DNA from 3 places in the Rhizobium gallicum bv. gallicum R602sp genome. Region 2 is predicted to be linked to each of the others. Evidence: predicted binding sites of a transcription regulator. Region 2 holds the regulator's gene; each other region holds the start of a gene.
The links. The regulator LexA, encoded in region 2, represses DNA repair genes until DNA is damaged. The targets are predictions, from matches to a motif close to TGTTCNNNNTGTGTTCNG.
Positions count from the first base shown of each region.

Region 1: the regulator LexA is predicted to act here: its motif matches at 1,672-1,689, upstream of RGR602_RS04605 (PA0069 family radical SAM protein).
Region 3: the regulator LexA is predicted to act here: its motif matches at 1,722-1,739, upstream of dnaE (DNA polymerase III subunit alpha).

Region 1 covers NZ_CP006877.1:938,188-943,900, forward strand. Annotated here, with positions in the region: gene RGR602_RS04600 (ribonuclease HII) at 1-253, opposite strand, end outside; gene RGR602_RS04605 (PA0069 family radical SAM protein) at 448-1,605, opposite strand; gene RGR602_RS04610 (glycosyl transferase) at 1,743-2,261, shown strand; gene RGR602_RS04615 (hypothetical protein) at 2,449-2,763, shown strand; gene moaB (molybdenum cofactor biosynthesis protein B) at 2,811-3,362, opposite strand; gene RGR602_RS04625 (4-(cytidine 5'-diphospho)-2-C-methyl-D-erythritol kinase) at 3,362-4,249, opposite strand; gene RGR602_RS04630 (tetratricopeptide repeat protein) at 4,256-5,713, opposite strand, start outside.
Region 2 covers NZ_CP006877.1:1,798,485-1,804,197, forward strand. Annotated here, with positions in the region: gene RGR602_RS08965 (LpxI family protein) at 1-391, shown strand, start outside; gene lpxB (lipid-A-disaccharide synthase) at 379-1,554, shown strand; gene gltA (citrate synthase) at 1,580-2,869, opposite strand; gene RGR602_RS37020 (hypothetical protein) at 3,310-3,483, opposite strand; gene lexA (transcriptional repressor LexA) at 3,822-4,538, opposite strand; gene RGR602_RS08995 (VOC family protein) at 4,743-5,621, shown strand; gene kdsA (3-deoxy-8-phosphooctulonate synthase) at 5,618-5,713, shown strand, end outside.
Region 3 covers NZ_CP006877.1:1,496,742-1,502,454, forward strand. Annotated here, with positions in the region: gene RGR602_RS07360 (ABC transporter ATP-binding protein) at 1-554, shown strand, start outside; gene RGR602_RS07365 (DUF5680 domain-containing protein) at 555-1,019, opposite strand; gene RGR602_RS07370 (hypothetical protein) at 1,091-1,669, opposite strand; gene dnaE (DNA polymerase III subunit alpha) at 1,976-5,458, shown strand; gene RGR602_RS07380 (HIT family protein) at 5,482-5,713, opposite strand, start outside.

The DNA of each region.
Region 1 (5,713 bases), 860 kb from region 2:
TCTGGGCGAAAAGTTGTTCGCGCCGTTGCGCCGAAAGCTGCTTGGAATCGTTCAGCCCGTCCGGGATACGCCTGGGATCAAGAATGACGGCAGCGGCGACGACAGGTCCGGCCAAAGGGCCGCGCCCTGCTTCATCGGCGCCAGCGACCGGCCAGTGACCGGCCTTGCGTGCCTTCAGTTCCAGCTTGAAGTCCGGGACGAGCGGCACCTCTTCGAAAAGCAGAGGAGAATCGGGTGACGTGCGAGGTTTCATGCGGCTGAACCTCGCACGCCAACCCGATTTCCTGCAAGCCCCCGGATCAGGGCGGCGCACCGGGGGCTCAGGCCGCAAAACGGGCAGGGGAGCCGTTTGCGGCGGCAAGAAGCCAGGGCGGCGGCCTCCTGCGGGGTAACTCGTTATGGCATTCCCCGGGCGGCCTCAGGCAACACCCGCGCCCGGACGGGCTGCTAAAGCAGCGAAAGCTGCACGCCGCTGCCATCCGGCGGCACGAAAAGATCATCGCGAAGCGGCATGCTGCGCCTTGTCATGCCGAGCCGTTTCGTCGCCATCTCGAAGCGGCGGGCGAGCTGCCAGGCATAGGGGCCGGCGCCTTTCATGCGCTTGCCGAATTCTGCGTCGTAGTCCTTGCCGCCGCGCATCGAGCGGACCAGCGACATCACGTGCCGGTAGCGATCCGGATAGTTCTGCAGCAGCCAGTCGCGGAAAAGCGGCGCGACTTCCAGCGGCAGGCGCAGGATCACGTAGCCCGCCTCCAGCGCACCGGCAACCTTTGCCGCGTCGAGAATGCGTTCCAGCTCGTGGTCGTTCAGCGCGGGGATCATCGGAGCGGCCATCACCGAGGTCGGGATGCCCGCCTCTGTCAGGGCCTGGATCGCCTCCAGCCGGCGCGGCGGCGTTGCGGCGCGCGGTTCCATCGCACGAGCGAGCTTGCGGTCGAGCGTGGTCAGCGAAAGCGCGGCACGCACAAGGTTCTTGGCTGCCATCTCCTGCAGGATGTCGATATCGCGCAGAATCAGCGCCGACTTGGTAACGATCGAGACCGGATGGTTCGCCTTGTTCAGCACTTCGAGGATCTGCCGCATGATACGCCATTCCTTCTCGATCGGCTGGTAGGGATCGGTATTGGTTCCGATGGCGATGACCCGCGGCTTGTAGCCGGGCCTCGCGAGCTCGCGCTCCAAAAGTTTGGCCGCATCCGGTTTGGCAAACAGCCTGGCTTCGAAATCGAGGCCCGCCGAAAGCCCCATATAGGCATGCGTCGGCCGGGCGAAGCAGTAGATGCAGCCGTGTTCGCAGCCGCGATAGGGATTGATCGAACGGTCGAACGGAACGTCCGGCGACTCGTTGCGGGTAATCGCCGTGCGCGGCTTTTCGATCTGCACTTCGGTCTTGAAGGGGGGCAGTTCTTCCAGCGTTTGCCAGCCGTCGTCGAAGGCCTCGCGGTGCATCGGCTCGAAGCGCCCGCTGGGGTTCAGTCCAGCCGCACGGCCGCGGCGCCGGTCGCCCTCGATGCGAAGGCCGGAAGAGGCGATCAACGCTTCGGCAACATCCGCCGTATTGGCAGGCGCAAACGCAGCCTGCCCTGCAAGGGACTGTTCGTTCATTCGGTTCTCCCGGGACAAGGCCATTGCCGTCGTCCGTCTTGATGATTAAATTCCTATCGAGAAAAAGAGAACAATGCAAGAACAAAATGAGGAAAGACATGCTGGCAAATTTTTGTGCGGCGCTTTATAAATAGGCAATGTTGACGGTTGTTTTGGAGTGCCAGGATCAGGAACCTGAGCTGGCGCAGACTTTATCGGTGCTGGTGGCGGGTGCAGTCGAAGGGCTCGTAAGCGACGTGGTCGTGCTCGATCACGGCTCGCGCGATGGTACATCCAGGGTGGCGGACGCGGCTGGGTGCCGGTTCCATTCGCAATGGGATATCAAGGATGTATTTCGCTCGGCCCGCGGCGAGTGGCTACTTTTCGTCGAACCTGGCGCCCGGCCGCAGACTGGTTGGATAGACGAGATCGCCGAATACGTCGCCCTCAACAAAGTTCCGGCGCGTTTCACCGCCTCGCGCGGATACAGGCGCCCGTTTTTCCAGCGTGTAGGCCGGTCGCTGCCGCCGCTGGAACTCGGCCTTCTCCTGTCGAAGAAACACGCGATTGCCGCCGCAAGAAGCGGAATGCGCCTTTCCGAATTTGCCAAGGGGCAGAAGCTGCGCAAGCTTTCCAGCGAACTAATTCCCTCCTGGGTCGCCCGCGCCGCACGATAGCGCGCAAACTTTGCAGCACCCGCGCTAAAGATGGCGCCCGATACGATTTCGCGCTATAATTCAGCCATGGCGCCGCCCGAGCGCCCCCGCTTCTTGGCGGCCGACCATGGAATTGCCGACAGACGGCAGAACAGGTCACAGCGGAAGTCTCCTCTTCTGCCGGGTTTCCGGCGAAAGGAGGTGCGTCATGAAACGCAATATGATCCGCGGCCTGCTGGCCGTCATATTGACGACATTGGTGATCGCGCATCCGCATTCGGCAGCATCGCAGATGATGCGCAGTTGCGCAGGCCGATCCGAGGTCGTCGAGTTCCTGGACAAGAACTTCGCCGAAAAGCTCACCGCGGTCGGACTGATCAACCAGAACGCCATTCTTGAGGTCTATGCCGCCAAGAGCGGCACCTGGACACTCATCATTACGGATGTTCACGGCGTCAGCTGCTTCCTGCTGTCGGGTGACAGCTGGGAAACGATACCCACTCTGCCGGGCTTGGATACATAGCGAACCCAGGCTGCTGCCATGGCGCATCCTGGGCAGCAGCGCGCCTTCTACTTCCCCATGCCGCGCTTCATGTGCTCGTCGAGCCGCGGCATGATCTCCACGAAATTGCAGGGCATGTGGCGGTAGTCAAGCTGCGCCTTCAAGATGCCGTCCCAGGCGTCCTTGCAGGCGCCAGGCGAGCCCGGGAGCACGAAGATGAAGGTCGCCTTGGCAACCCCTGCCGTTGCCCGCGATTGGATCGTCGACGTGCCGATCTTGTCGTAGGAGACGCGGTGGAAGACTGCCGAGAAGCCGTCCATGCGCTTCTCGAACAGCGGCTCCAGCGCCTCGGGCGTGACGTCGCGGCCGGTCAGGCCGGTGCCGCCGGTGGTGATCACGACGTCGATGCCGTGCGTCTCCGTCCAGGCGTTGACCTGGGCAGCGATCGCCACCTTGTCGTCGCGCACGATGGCGCGGTCCATCAGCTTGTGGCCGGCCTCGGCGATGCGCGCCACAAGTGTGTCGCCGGATTTGTCGTTCTCCAGCGTGCGCGTGTCCGAAACCGTCAGAACGGCGATGCCGACGGGAATGAACGGCCGCTGTTCGTCGATACCTGCCATCACCTGTCTCCCGAAAGCGTTTCCGTCGCCTGGAAATACCAGTCCGGCCGTTCTCTGTGAAGCTTTGCCGCGGCCGCTCGGGCTGTTTCAATCGAGCCGAAGATGCCGAAACAGGTTGCGCCGGAGCCGGACATGCGGACAAGTCTTGCGCCTGCGTCCTTCAATGCGGCCGACACATCTTCGATCTCGGGAACAAGCCTGCGGGCAGGCGGCTCGAGATCGTTCCGGTTGGCCCCGATCGCCGCCAGCCAGTCGCTGCCCCGCAAGGCAAGCGGCGGGTTGTTCTTCGCCGTCAGCATCCGGAATATCTCGGGCGTCGAGACCGCCTTCAGCGGATTGGCCAGCACGATCGCAAAAGAGGGCAAGGCAACGGGCTCGATCTGGTCGCCAATCCCGCGCGCAATCAGCGGCCGGTTCGCGAGGCACATGGGAACGTCGGCGCCAAGTCTGAGAGCGATCGCCGACAGCCTCCCGCCGGGCAGGCGGAGGCTCCAAAGCCGCATGAGGCCGCGAAGGGCGGCTGCCGCATCCGCGGAACCGCCCCCGATACCAGAGGCGATCGGAAGGTTTTTTTCGAGATGGATATGGACCGGCGGTGCATGGTCGCCCTGCGCCAGCGCTGCCTGGCGAAGCATGTCGCGCGCCTTGAGCACCAGATTGCTGCGCGAACCGATGTCGAGAGCGGGGCCGAACCGTCCGCTGATCGTGAATTCGTCCGATGGCGAAGGGGCAAAGCCCAGCCTGTCGCCGTGGCCGGCAAAGGTCACCAGCATGTCCAGCAGATGATAGCCGTCGGCTTTCTGGCCCGTCACGTGCAGGGCAAGATTGATCTTAGCGAAAGCATCTTCGGTAACCGCGAAGCCGCCGCCCATGCCCGCACCAGGCATGGGTTGTCAGGACTTCTTGTCGGCCGGCGGCGGCGTAACAGGCACCGGATCCGGCTGCTTCTTGTCGGCCGCCTTGGCGTCGTCGTTGTCCGTCGTCAGACCGTTCGCGATCTTGTCCTTGATTCTCGGAATCTCGGTCTCTTCCGGTTCCGAACTAAGCGCCCGGTTCCACTGATAAACGGCCTCGAGCTTGCGTCCGACGTGCCAGTAGGCGTCGCCCAGGTGGTCGTTGATCGTCGCATCACCGGCCTTGATTTCGGCGGCCTTTTCCAGTTCGGCAACGGCATCGTCGTAACGGTTCAGGCGGTAATAGGCCCAGCCGAGCGAGTCGATGATGTAGCCGTCGTCCGGACGAAGGTCGACGGCCTTCTTGATCATCGTCAGGCCCTCGTCGAGGTTGCGATTCATGTCGATCCATGAATAGCCGAGATAATTCAGAACCTGCGGCTGATCCGGATTGAGGTCGAGCGCCTTGCGGAAGTTCGGCTCGGCCTGGTCCCACTTCTTCAGGCGCTCATAGGCGATTCCGCGCTGGAAGAAGACAGTCCAGTCGGCGCGGCGCGGCAGCGGGCCGATCACCTCCACCGCCTTGTCGTAATTCGCCGCCATTTCCGCATAGTCCTTGGCGTCGGAAAGCACGCTGCCATAGGCGAGATAGGAGCGGACGTCCTTAGGGTCAGAAACGATCAGCGCCTTGAGGTGTTTGCGTGCCTCGTCGGTCTTGCCGCCCTGTGCCAGGGCAAGGCCGAGCTGAAGCTCCGAGATGCGTCGCATCGGGGAGTTTTCCGGCACGCGCCTGTAGAATTCGATGGCGCGATCCGTCTGTTCCTGTTTTTCAGCAATGCCGCCGAGAAGGACCAGCGTATCGGCGCTGTTCGGGTCAAGCGTATTGGCCGTCTGCAGATAGAGCGAGACGATGTCTTCGGCGCCGTCGCGGTTCAACGCGCTGCCGATGGAGAAAAGCACCGCGGCAGCGCCCTGCGCGGCGTTGCGCACTTGCTGTTCGGGCTTTTCGCCCTTCTCGATGCTCTGGCGCAGCGCATTCAGCGGCGCATAGTTCGGCAGCATGTTGTCACCGACCGAGATAGCGTCGAGCGCCTTCTGCTTGTTGCCCTGGGATGCTTCGAGGCGGGCAAGCGCCATGACAGCGCGCATGAAGGTGTCGGGTGCGGTCGCGCCGCCATCCTTGTCCAGCACTGCATCGTTCAAATGTCTGCGCGCGGCCGCCACGTTGCCGGTTACGATCGCAATTGCGCCCGCATGATAGTTCTGGAATATGCCGAACCATTCCGGGCCCTTCATCTTCTCGACCATCGAAAGAGCTTCCTTGTTGCGGCCGGCGCCGGCGCGCGCCCAGGCGAGCAAAAGGTCGTTCATCATGCGGTCGAGGTCGTTCGGGCCGTCATATTTAAGGATCGCTTCAGCGCTCTTGAACTCGCCGCGGCGCATCGCGTCCATGCTGCG
Region 2 (5,713 bases):
GAAGGCGGCAGCAGCCGCCGAAGCGCTTGGTGCGCTCGATGTCGGGCAGGGCGCAGTCTCCGTCGGCGGACGCATCGTGGCGCTCGAAGGCGCCGAAGGGACCGACGGAATGCTTGAGCGCGTCGCATCGCTGCGTGGCGCCGGGCGTATATCGCCGCGCCGCCGTGGCGTGCTGGTCAAGCTCTGCAAGCCGCAGCAGGATGTCCGCGCCGACCTTCCGTCGATCGGCCTCTCCACGGTGACGAATGCCAAGGCGGCGGGTTTGGCGGGAATTGCAATCGAGGCGGGACGTGCTCTCGTGCTGGATCGCCAGGCTGTGATCAAGGCAGCCGACGAAGCCGGGCTTTTTGTCTGCGGGCTCGATCGCGGCCTGCCGTCATGGGGGCTGTGATGAAGATCGCGATCGTGGTAGGCGAGGTTTCCGGAGACCTTCTCGGCGCCGATCTCGTGGCTGCACTGAAGCGCAGGCATGCCGGGATTGAACTTGTCGGCGTCGGCGGCGACGCGCTGGAGGCACAGGGGCTGAAGTCGCTCTTCGACTTCTCCGAGCTTTCGATTATGGGCATCACACAGGTGCTTGGAAAATTGCCGAAGCTTGTCGCCCGCATCAGGCAGACGACGGCTGCAATCGTTGCGGCAAAGCCCGATATTCTTTTCATCATCGACAGCCCGGATTTTACCCATCGCGTTGCCAAACGTGTTCGCGAAGCCCTGCCGGAACTCCCGGTCGTCAATTATGTCTGTCCCAGCGTTTGGGCGTGGAAGGAATATCGCGCCCAGCAGATGCTCGGTTATGTCGACCATGTGCTGGCCGTTCTGCCGTTCGAGCCCGCGGTGATGGAGCAGCTCGGCGGACCGCAGACGACCTATGTCGGCCACAGGTTGACGGCGGATGCGGACCTGATTGCCGCCAGGCGCGGCCGGGCAGAAAAGCTCAGGACCGTCGGCGAGGGCCGGAAAACGATCATGCTGCTCCCGGGCTCGCGCTCGTCGGAGATCACAAAGCTGCTTCCCTATTTTCGCGATGCCGTCAATGAGCTCGTCGCCCGCGGTGGCACAATGCGGTTTCTCATGCCGACCGTCAGCCGCAGGGAATCGATGGTTCGCAACCTCGTGGAGGACTGGGAAACGAAACCGGAGATCCTGATTGGCAATGAACAGAAATGGCGAGCTTTCGCGGAGGCCGATGCGGCAATGGCTGCCTCGGGGACTGTCATCCTCGAGCTTGCACTTACAGGCGTGCCGACAGTCTCAGTCTATAAGACAGACTGGATCATCACGATGATGACGCGGCGCATCAAGACGTGGACAGGAGCAATCCCGAATCTGATCGCCGACTATGCCGTCGTCCCCGAATATATCAACGAGGTCGTTCGTGGCGCGAGTTTGGCGCGCTGGATGGAACGCCTTTCCAGCGACACGCTCCAGCGGCGCGCAATGCTCGAAGGTTTCGACCTTGTCTGGCAGCGCATGCAGACGGAAAAGCCGCCGGGCGAGAAAGCGGCGGATATCGTTCTCGACATTCTGGACAGGAAAAAACCCGGCCGTCTCTGACCGGGTTTTTTCGGGCGGAAGCGGCTTAGCGCTTCGAAACCGGAACGTAGTCGCGCAGCGGTTCGCCGATATAGAGCTGGCGCGGGCGGCCGATGCGCTGCTGTGGATCCTCGATCATCTCGTTCCACTGGGCGATCCAGCCAACCGTACGGGCCAACGCAAAGAGCACCGTAAACATCGTCGTGGGGAAGCCCAGCGCCTTCAGCGTGATGCCGGAATAGAAGTCGATGTTCGGGTAGAGCTTCTTTTCGATGAAGTATTCGTCGGTCAGCGCGATGCGTTCCAGCTCCATCGCGACTTCGAGAAGCGGATCGTCCTTGTGACCGAGTTCGGCGAGGACCTCATGCGTCGTCTTCTGCATGATCTTGGCGCGCGGATCGTAGTTCTTGTAGACACGGTGACCGAAGCCCATCAGGCGGAACGGGTCATTCTTGTCCTTGGCGCGGGCAATATATTCCGGAATGCGCTCGACCGAGCCGATTTCCGAAAGCATGTTGAGCGCCGCCTCGTTGGCACCGCCATGAGCCGGGCCCCAAAGGCAGGCAATGCCGGCCGCGATGCATGCGAACGGGTTGGCGCCCGAAGAGCCGGCGAGACGAACTGTCGAGGTCGAGGCGTTCTGCTCGTGATCGGCGTGCAGGATGAAGATACGGTCCATGGCGCGCGAGAGGACCGGGTTCACGACATATTCTTCGCACGGGACCGCGAAGCACATGCGCAGGAAGTTCGAGGCGTAGTCGAGATCGTTCTTCGGATAAACGAAGGGCTGGCCGATATAGTACTTGTAGGCCATGGCCGCGATAGTCGGCATCTTGGCGATCATGCGTAGGCTTGCGACCATGCGCTGATGCGGATCGGTGATGTCTGTCGAGTCGTGGTAGAAGGCAGACAGAGCGCCGACACAGCCGCACATGACGGCCATCGGATGGGCGTCGCGGCGGAAGCCGGTGAAGAAGCGAGACATCTGCTCGTGCACCATGGTGTGATGCGTGACGCGGTAGTCGAAGTCCTTCTTCTGGGCAGCCGTCGGCAATTCGCCGTAAAGCAGTAGATAGCAGACTTCCAGGAAGTCGCCATGTTCAGCAAGCTGTTCGATCGGGTAGCCGCGATGCAGCAGAATGCCTTCATCGCCGTCGATATAGGTGATCTTCGATTCACAGGAAGCGGTCGAGGTGAAACCAGGATCGTACGTGAAGGAACCGGTGTTTTTATAGAGTGCACCAATATCGATGACGTCCGGACCGATCGTTCCGCTTTTCACGGAAAGATTGGCGGTTTTGTCGCCGATTTTGATTGTTGCGCTTTGATCCGTCATGCTGATCCTCCAAACTGGCGGCGGCGCCATAAAAGCGCCATAGGGTTAAGCGTCCTCTCCGATAGCTATATGATCAGAGCGCCAATGCCAAGTTACCGTGGCGCCATTTTGTGCATCGCAGTATCAACTTTTGGACACTCCTGCGATGCCGGAGGCGCATAGCGGAAGCCAATGATTTAATTCGGCTTTTTGCAATCCAATTTTTTGGTCTTTTTTCAATCGATTATTGTTGCTGAAACGCCCTCAGGGCTGCATTCTGGTTGTATTCATAGGCTGTCGGCATGCTGGGTGCATGCCGGAGTTGAAAACGGCTGAGCTGCGCATTTCCGCTTCTGTAGATGTCGCGGACAAGCAGTTTGCGAGCTTCCCGGCTTGCGCTTTTGGAATGCGGGAAGGAGCCTTCGGCAACAGGACAGCGCTCGCCCGTCAATAGCCACCGTTCACCCCAATAGCCACAGATCAGTCATTGTGGATGCATACCGGCTTTCGGCCTGCAAATGGCGAGCGAAGGAGCCGCTCAGGGCACGCGCCTGCGCATTGCGACGGTTTTTTCGAGCTTGGGCGGCGATCTGGTTTGCGTCCGGCACGAATCTTTCGCCGCCTTCTTCGATCATATGGCCATGCTCAGCGCTTTGGCTTTGACCGATCGCAGCCGTGAGGCGCGCTGCGACCCGCGAAAAGACGGGGGATGCAAACTTTTCATCGCGGCAGCAGGAAGAGGTAAGCAATGCGATGCGAAACGGTGCCACGCCCGGCTTGCGATGCCGCGGACATCGTCCGTCACGCGGGCAAGGTTGCGGTTCGGCGCCTGCCAATGGCGCAGTGCATTTCGCGGATGAAACCTCGCGGAAAACCGGCGCCGTCGAACCGTGCTTTGAACAACTGCCTTCGAGAAACTCGATTGCCCGTAGAGCTTGGCGCGCCGGCGCCTTTGCCGGCGACGCGCTGCCAGTCAATGGTAGCGGCGGATAAGGCCGACGAGCTTACCCTGAACCTTCACGCGATCCGGTCCAAAGATGCGCGTTTCGTAGGCCGGGTTCGCCGCTTCAAGCGCGATGGACGCACCCTTGCGGCGGAACCGCTTCAGCGTCGCTTCCTCGTCATCGACCAGTGCCACGACAATGTCGCCGGGATTGGCGGTGCTGGTGTTGCGGATGATGACCGTGTCGCCATCGAAGATGCCAGCATCGATCATCGAATCGCCCTTGACCTCAAGCGCATAGTGTTCGCCGGAGCCGAGCATATCGGCCGGAACGTTGATGTCGTGCGTGTTGTTCTGGATCGCCGAGATCGGCACGCCTGCCGCAATGCGGCCCATGACGGGAACCGAAATAGAGCTGTTATTGTCTTCGTTCGCCGGCTTCGGCGCGGCGGCAGCAGGCTGCGGCTTGCCGAGGCTGCCCTCGATGACGCTCGGCGAAAAGCCGCGGCGGGGCTGCATGCTCGGGCTGTAGGCTTCCGGCAGCTTGATCACTTCAAGCGCGCGGGCGCGGTTCGGTAGGCGACGAATGAAACCGCGCTCTTCCAGAGCGGTAATCAGCCGGTGGATGCCGGATTTGGACGCGAGATCCAGTGCATCCTTCATTTCGTCGAAGGATGGCGGAACGCCGGATTCCTTCATACGCTCATGAATGAAGAGGAGAAGCTCCTGTTGTTTGCGTGTCAGCATCGAAGTTTAACCCCAAATTCGTGAAACAAAGCCAGAACAGACACTATATGTTCCATATGTGTTCCGCAAGTACCTAAATTTTCGTAAAACTTCGTCCCAATACCGGTCATTTTCGGAAACTTTGTTTGCCGGATCATCGCTTTCAGCTTGCATTGACCACGTAGCGGCACACATCTTCAGCACAGGAAATGGAGACCTGGCGCCATGCAGCATCCGTTGGATCATCTTGTTCTACCGGTCACCAACATCGATCTCGCGCGGGAGCGGCTGGGACGACTGGGGTTCACGGTTGCCGCCGAGGGCCGTCATCCTTTCGGCACAGTGAATGCTTGCGTTTTTTTCGCCGACAAGACCTACCTCGAGCCGCTTGGCGTCGCGAGTGCGAAAGAATGTGAAGAATCAGTGCGGCACGGAAACGTGTTTGTGGCGCGCGACCAGGCCTTTCGTTTCCGGTGCGGCAATGACGGATTCTCTGCGGCAGCATTCAGCACGGACGACGCGGACGCCGATCATGCTCATTTCGTGCGTGCGAGAAAGAGCGGCGGCGCCATGCTGGAGTTTTCGCGCCTGATCAAGATGCCGGACGGGTCGCAATCGACAGGCACTTTCAAGCTTGCGTTTGCCGCCGATCTTCGGGCGCCGGATTTCTTCCTGTTTGACTGCCAGCGCATCAACGCCTCTCCGGCCGATCGGAGCGCGTTAGAAAAGCACGCGAACGGTGCAACCGGTATCTCGGAGATGGTGCTAAGCGCGCCCGAGCCTGAAGCCTTCGGCTCGTTCCTTCAGTTGGCCGTGTCTACGACAGAAATTGAGCGGACACCGTTTGGCGTGGCGATCGCGGCAGCGAATGTCAGGATCAGTCTGCTGTCGCCGGAAGGGGTGGAGGCTTATTTCGATTCGGTGCCGTTAACCGTGGATAAGGGTCTGAGAGGCAGCGCTATCGTTTTCCGCACCACCGATCTTGCCGTGACAGAAGCGCTTTTGGCTGATAACGGGATGCCCTATACACGCAAGAACAACAGAGTCCTGGTGAAGCCTGCGCCCGGCCAAGGCGCGATCTTCGCCTTCGAGGAGACCCGATGAGCAATACGAATTCCGAAGTCGCAGTCGGCGAAGGTGCCGGCCGCGTCGTATTTTCCAACAGTGGCAGGCTGTCGCTGATCGCCGGCGCATGC
Region 3 (5,713 bases), 300 kb from region 2:
CTTCGGGCACCGGCAAATCGACGCTGCTGCATGTCGCGGGCCTGCTGGAGCATCCGGACGGCGGCGAAGTCACCGTCAACGGCCAAGTCTGCGAAGGGCTGACCGACGAGAAGCGCACGGCGATCCGCCGCAGCGAGATTGGCTTCGTCTACCAGTTCCACCACCTCCTTCCGGAGTTTTCGGCCCTCGAGAACATCATGATGCCGCAGATGATTGCCGGTCTGCCGCGAAACGAGGCGGGCGAACGCGCAAAGCAGCTGCTCGACTATATGCGCATCGGCCACCGCGCCAGCCATCGTCCCGGCGAGCTTTCGGGCGGCGAGCAGCAGCGGGTCGCGATTGCGCGCGCGGTTGCCAATGCGCCGACCGTGCTTCTCGCCGACGAGCCGACCGGAAACCTCGATCCCGAGACCGCGAGCTACGTGTTCGATGCGCTGGAGGCGCTCGTCCGCCAGTCCGGTCTTGCAGCGCTGATCGCCACTCATAACCACGAACTTGCTGGCCGCATGGACCGTCGCGTGACCATCAGCGACGGTAAGGTTGTCGAGTTCTGATTAGGGGCGGATGAGGCCGCCTCGGTAATCCAGCTCGTAGGCTCTCCGCTCTGCAACGATGATCATTTCCCGTCCGCTGAAGTGATCGCAATCGCCGGTGCTGTGGTCGGCATAAAAGCCGAAGGCATGCTCGAATTCCATGCCTCCCAGGAAGCGACCGTATTCGGCATACATCGTCGAAAGCGCGGCTTTGATGACCGCACCTGCCTTTTCCCCATCGATCAGCGTCGGCTCGACAATGCGGCCGAAATAGTTCATCACCCAGACGGGCTCGCCGCCCAGCCACACGACTTCTTGTCCGGCGAAATCCGTTCCGCCGAAATAGCTGTCGAGATAGCGCCATTCTCCGCGCGCGTAGCCGATGTCGTGCGATCCGCTGCGGCAGGCGTCTAGCCTTCTTCCGCCGCCGACATAGGTATTTGCCTTCGCTTCGACGACGAAGCCGTTCAATGCAGCAAGATTCATGGCTCTCGGCCTCCCGCTCCGAAGCTCTCCCAAAAACACATGCCTGTAAAGAACAAAATGAGAACTGGCGACTATCGGCCGCAGATCGATTGACCGGTTTCGTCGCTCCACTGCTCGATGGTGATCACGCGTGGCGCGGCTTTCACGTCCTTTCCGTTCTTCTTCAACTCGCCGGTCAGCGCATTGTAGTCGCATGAACCGCCGGCATTGGGATCGAGCGTGTCGTAGTGATTGCGGGTGTAGCCGGCGACAACGAATTGTTTGTTGCGGTAGGCAAGCGTCAGCGTCAGATCCCAGCGCTCGCGGCCGATCGCGCTGTTTTGGGAATGGACTGCAATGGAGGATTTGCCGGCAGCCTTGATCGTGGGCTCTTGGCCGAAAACGCCGTCTGCATCCGTGCTGCCCCAGATCTTGCTGGGCGCGCTTGCCGAAAGCCTGAGAAGTTCGTGGTCGGCGTCACGCAGATAGATGTAGATGCCGATCTGCTCTTTTCTCTCCGCATCGGCCGGTGCGACCAGGATAGCCAGATCCAGCTTTCCGTCGCCATTCCAGTCTCCCGTCGCGCCATCGACGATGGCGCCAGGGTCTATGTCCGCAGCTAACGTCGCCGTTGCGCCGACAATGGCGATGAATGCGATGACAGCCCTCATAATTCTCCTCCGGTTCCGCCGTTAACTATGCGCAAGTGATTCCTGTTGACAACAGAACAATAGAGGAACAAATTGGAAACATAACGAGTAAAGGAGAGCCAGATGACTGACATGATCCGTGATATCGCAGCATTCACCTCCATTGCAATGTTCGTTGGGAGCTTTTCGTTGATCCTCATGGCACTGTAAGTTTTCAGGGGACCGCATCGCTTTCATGCGGTCCGCACAAGGGACTGCTTCTGGACATCGCTGTCATCAACACCGACAATGCAAACCGATTCATTCGGGCGATTGGAAGGGTATGAAATGGCGGATGCGGAGAGCGGCTTTGTCGGCGGTACGCCGGGTTTCGTGCACCTGCGTGTCCACTCGGCTTATTCGCTCCTTGAGGGCGCGCTGCCGCTGAAGAAGATCCTTTACAAGGCATCAGGCGATAGCCAGCCGGCGATCGCCATCACCGACACCAACAATCTGTTCGTCGCTCTCGAATTTTCGCAAAAGGCGATGGAAGAGGGGCTACAGCCGATCATCGGGTGCCAGCTGTCGATCGATATGGACGGCCTGGAGACAGAAAGGCGCGGCGGTCAGCAGGCGCTGGCCAAGCTGCCCTCCATCGTCGTGCTTGCCGCGACCGCGGCAGGCTACGAGCGGCTCGTCGATCTCGTCAGCCGCGCTTATCTCGGCGGCGAAGACAACCAGGCGGTCCATATCAGGGCATCCTGGCTGGAAGAGGCCGGAACCGAAGGGCTGATCGCGCTGACGGGTGCGCTTGGCGGCCCCGTCGATGTGGCACTGAAGCAGGGGCATGCCGCGCAGGCGCAAACCCGGCTGCTTGCTCTGAAGCGGCTCTTCCCAGACCGGCTCTATGTCGAGTTGCAGCGCCACGGAACCTATGACAAGCGCCATGAGCAGAAGGTCGTGGGGCTTGCGTATGAGCACGATCTGCCGTTGGTGGCGACCAACGAGGCCTTCTTCCCGACGCGCGACGATTATGATGCCCATGATGCGCTGATGGCCGTTGCCCATAACGCCATCGTCTCGGACGACAGCCGCTTCCGCCTGACGCCGGACCACTATTTGAAGAGCCGCGCCGAGATGGCGAAACTCTTTGCCGATCTGCCGGAAGCGCTGCAAAACACGGTCGAGATCGCCCGCCGCTGCTCCTTCGTACTGAAGACCCGTAAGCCCATCCTGCCGCGCTTTACCGGCGCCACCGACGATCCCGAGGAGGCCGAACGCGCCGAGGCGCTGGAACTCCGCCGGCAGGCGGAGGAGGGCCTCGACATGCGCCTTTCGACGCTCGGCATGTCGCCCGGCTATGAGGAGAAGGATTACCGCGAACGGCTGGAATTCGAACTCAGCGTCATCGAGCGCATGCGGTTTCCGGGCTACTTCCTGATCGTTGCGGACTTCATCAAATGGGCAAAGCAGCATGATATCCCTGTTGGCCCCGGCCGCGGTTCCGGTGCAGGCTCGCTCGTCGCCTATGCGCTGACGATCACCGACGTCGACCCGTTGCGCTTTTCGCTGCTCTTCGAACGCTTCCTCAATCCGGAACGCGTCTCGATGCCCGACTTCGACATCGACTTCTGCCAGGACCGCCGCGAAGAGGTGATCCGCTACGTGCAGCAGAAATACGGCCGCGCACAGGTGGCGCAGATTATCACCTTCGGTTCGCTGCAGGCGCGCGCTGCCCTCCGCGACGTCGGCCGTGTGCTGGAAATGCCTTACGGCCAGGTCGACAAGATCTGCAAGCTGGTGCCGAACAATCCGGCCAATCCGACGCCGCTCTCCAAGGCGATCGAGGAGGAGCCGAAGCTTCAGGAGGAGGCAGCGAAGGAGCCCGTCGTGGCGCGCCTGCTCGATATCGCCCAGAAAATCGAGGGCCTTTACCGCCACGCCTCGACGCACGCCGCCGGCATCGTCATCGGCGACCGGCCGCTCTCGAAGCTGGTTCCGATGTATCGCGACCCCCGCTCCGATATGCCGGTCACCCAGTTCAATATGAAGTGGGTCGAGCAGGCCGGCCTCGTAAAGTTCGACTTCCTCGGCCTGAAAACGCTGACGGTACTGAAAGTTGCGGTCGATTTCGTGGCCAAACGCGGCATCAAGGTGGACCTCGCCGCGATCCCGCTCGATGACAAGAAAACCTACGAGATGCTCTCTCGCGGCGAAACGGTCGGCGTGTTCCAGGTGGAAAGTGCCGGCATGCGCAAGGCGCTGATCGGCATGAAGCCGGACTGCATCGAGGACATCATCGCCCTCGTCGCCCTTTATCGCCCGGGCCCGATGGAAAACATCCCGACCTACAATGCCCGAAAGCATGGGGAAGAAGAGGTCGAATCGATCCATCCGATGATCGATCACCTGCTCAAGGAGACACAGGGCGTCATCGTCTATCAGGAACAGGTGATGCAGATCGCCCAGGTCCTGTCCGGCTATTCGCTCGGCGAAGCCGATCTTCTGCGCCGTGCCATGGGCAAGAAGATCAAGGCGGAAATGGACCAGCAGCGCGAGCGCTTCGTCGACGGTGCCATCAGCAACGGCGTGTCGAAGCCGCAAGCCGACAACATCTTCGAACTGCTGGCAAAGTTCGCAAACTACGGCTTCAACAAGTCGCACGCCGCCGCCTACGCTATCGTCTCTTATCAGACGGCTTATATGAAAGCGCATTACCCGGTCGAGTTCCTGGCCGCGTCGATGACGCTCGATATGTCGAACACCGATAAGGTCAACGATTTCCGGCAGGATGCCAAGCGCCTCGGCATCGAGGTCATCGCACCCTCGGTTCAAAGCTCGTTCCGCCAATTTGAAACCGGCGACAACCGCATTTATTACGCATTGGCGGCGCTGAAGGGCGTCGGCGAAAATGCCGTCGATCACATTGTCGAGGTGCGCGGCGAAGAGCCTTTTGCAAGCATCGAGGATTTCTGCCTGCGCATCGATCCGCGCCAGGTCAACCGGCGCGTGCTGGAAAGCCTGATCTATGCCGGCGCCTTCGATTGCTTCGGCCAGGATCGCGCAGGGCTCGCAGCCGGCCTTGATCGCATTTTGGGCTATGCCCAGCGCGCGCAGGAAAATAAGCTGAGCGGCCAGTCGGATATCTTCGGCGGCGCGCTGTCGTCCGGGCCGGAGAAAATTGCGCTGCCGCCGTTTTCGCCCTGGCTCGCTTCCGAGCGACTGCTCAAGGAGTTCCAAGTGTTGGGCTTCTACCTGACGGCGCACCCGCTCGACAGCTACAACAACATCCTGCAGAAGATGCGGGTCCAGACCTTTGCGGAATTCTCCGCCGCCGTGAAGCAAGGCGCAACCAATGCCCGGCTTGCCGGGACGGTCATTTCGAAGCAGGAGCGCAAGACGCGCACCGGCAACAAGATGGGCATCATCGTCTTTTCGGATTCGTCCGGACAGTTCGAAGCCGTGCTGTTCTCTGAAATGCTGAACCAGTACCGCGACGTGCTGGAACCGGGGAAGTCCTTTGTGCTAACCGCCACCGGCGAGGAGCGGCCGGAAGGCGTCGGTCTGCGCTTGCAGACGATCCAGTCGCTCGAGGAAAAGTCGTTGCAGATGCAGAAGTCGCTGCGCGTTTATGTCCGCGATTCCGGTCCTATGCGCGCCGTTGCGGCGCACCTGAACGCCAAGGGCGACGGCCTCGTTTCCTTCATCGTCATCAAGGAGGACGGCAAGCGCGAGGTCGAGGTCGAGCTGCCGCAAAAATACCGCATCACACCGGAAATTGCCGCCGCCTTGCGCGCCGCCCCCGGCATCGTCGATGTCGAGCTTGTCTAGGTCATGAACTGCCTGAACCAGAATCAGGGAACGCCCCGTTCCTGAAGAAAGGCTTGAGTGATCTGCTCCGCTAGCCGTGCCATCTCGCCGGCGGGAATCTGCAGCACGCCATGCTCGGCCATGAGCGCGTGGTACTGTTGCTCTTCGAGGGGTACGCCTGCAGGCAGAGGAACCACATGGAAATGGAGGTGGCTGTTGGCTTGCTGGCTGCCGAGTGAAAGAACATAGATTCTTTCAGCATCGAATGCCTTTTTC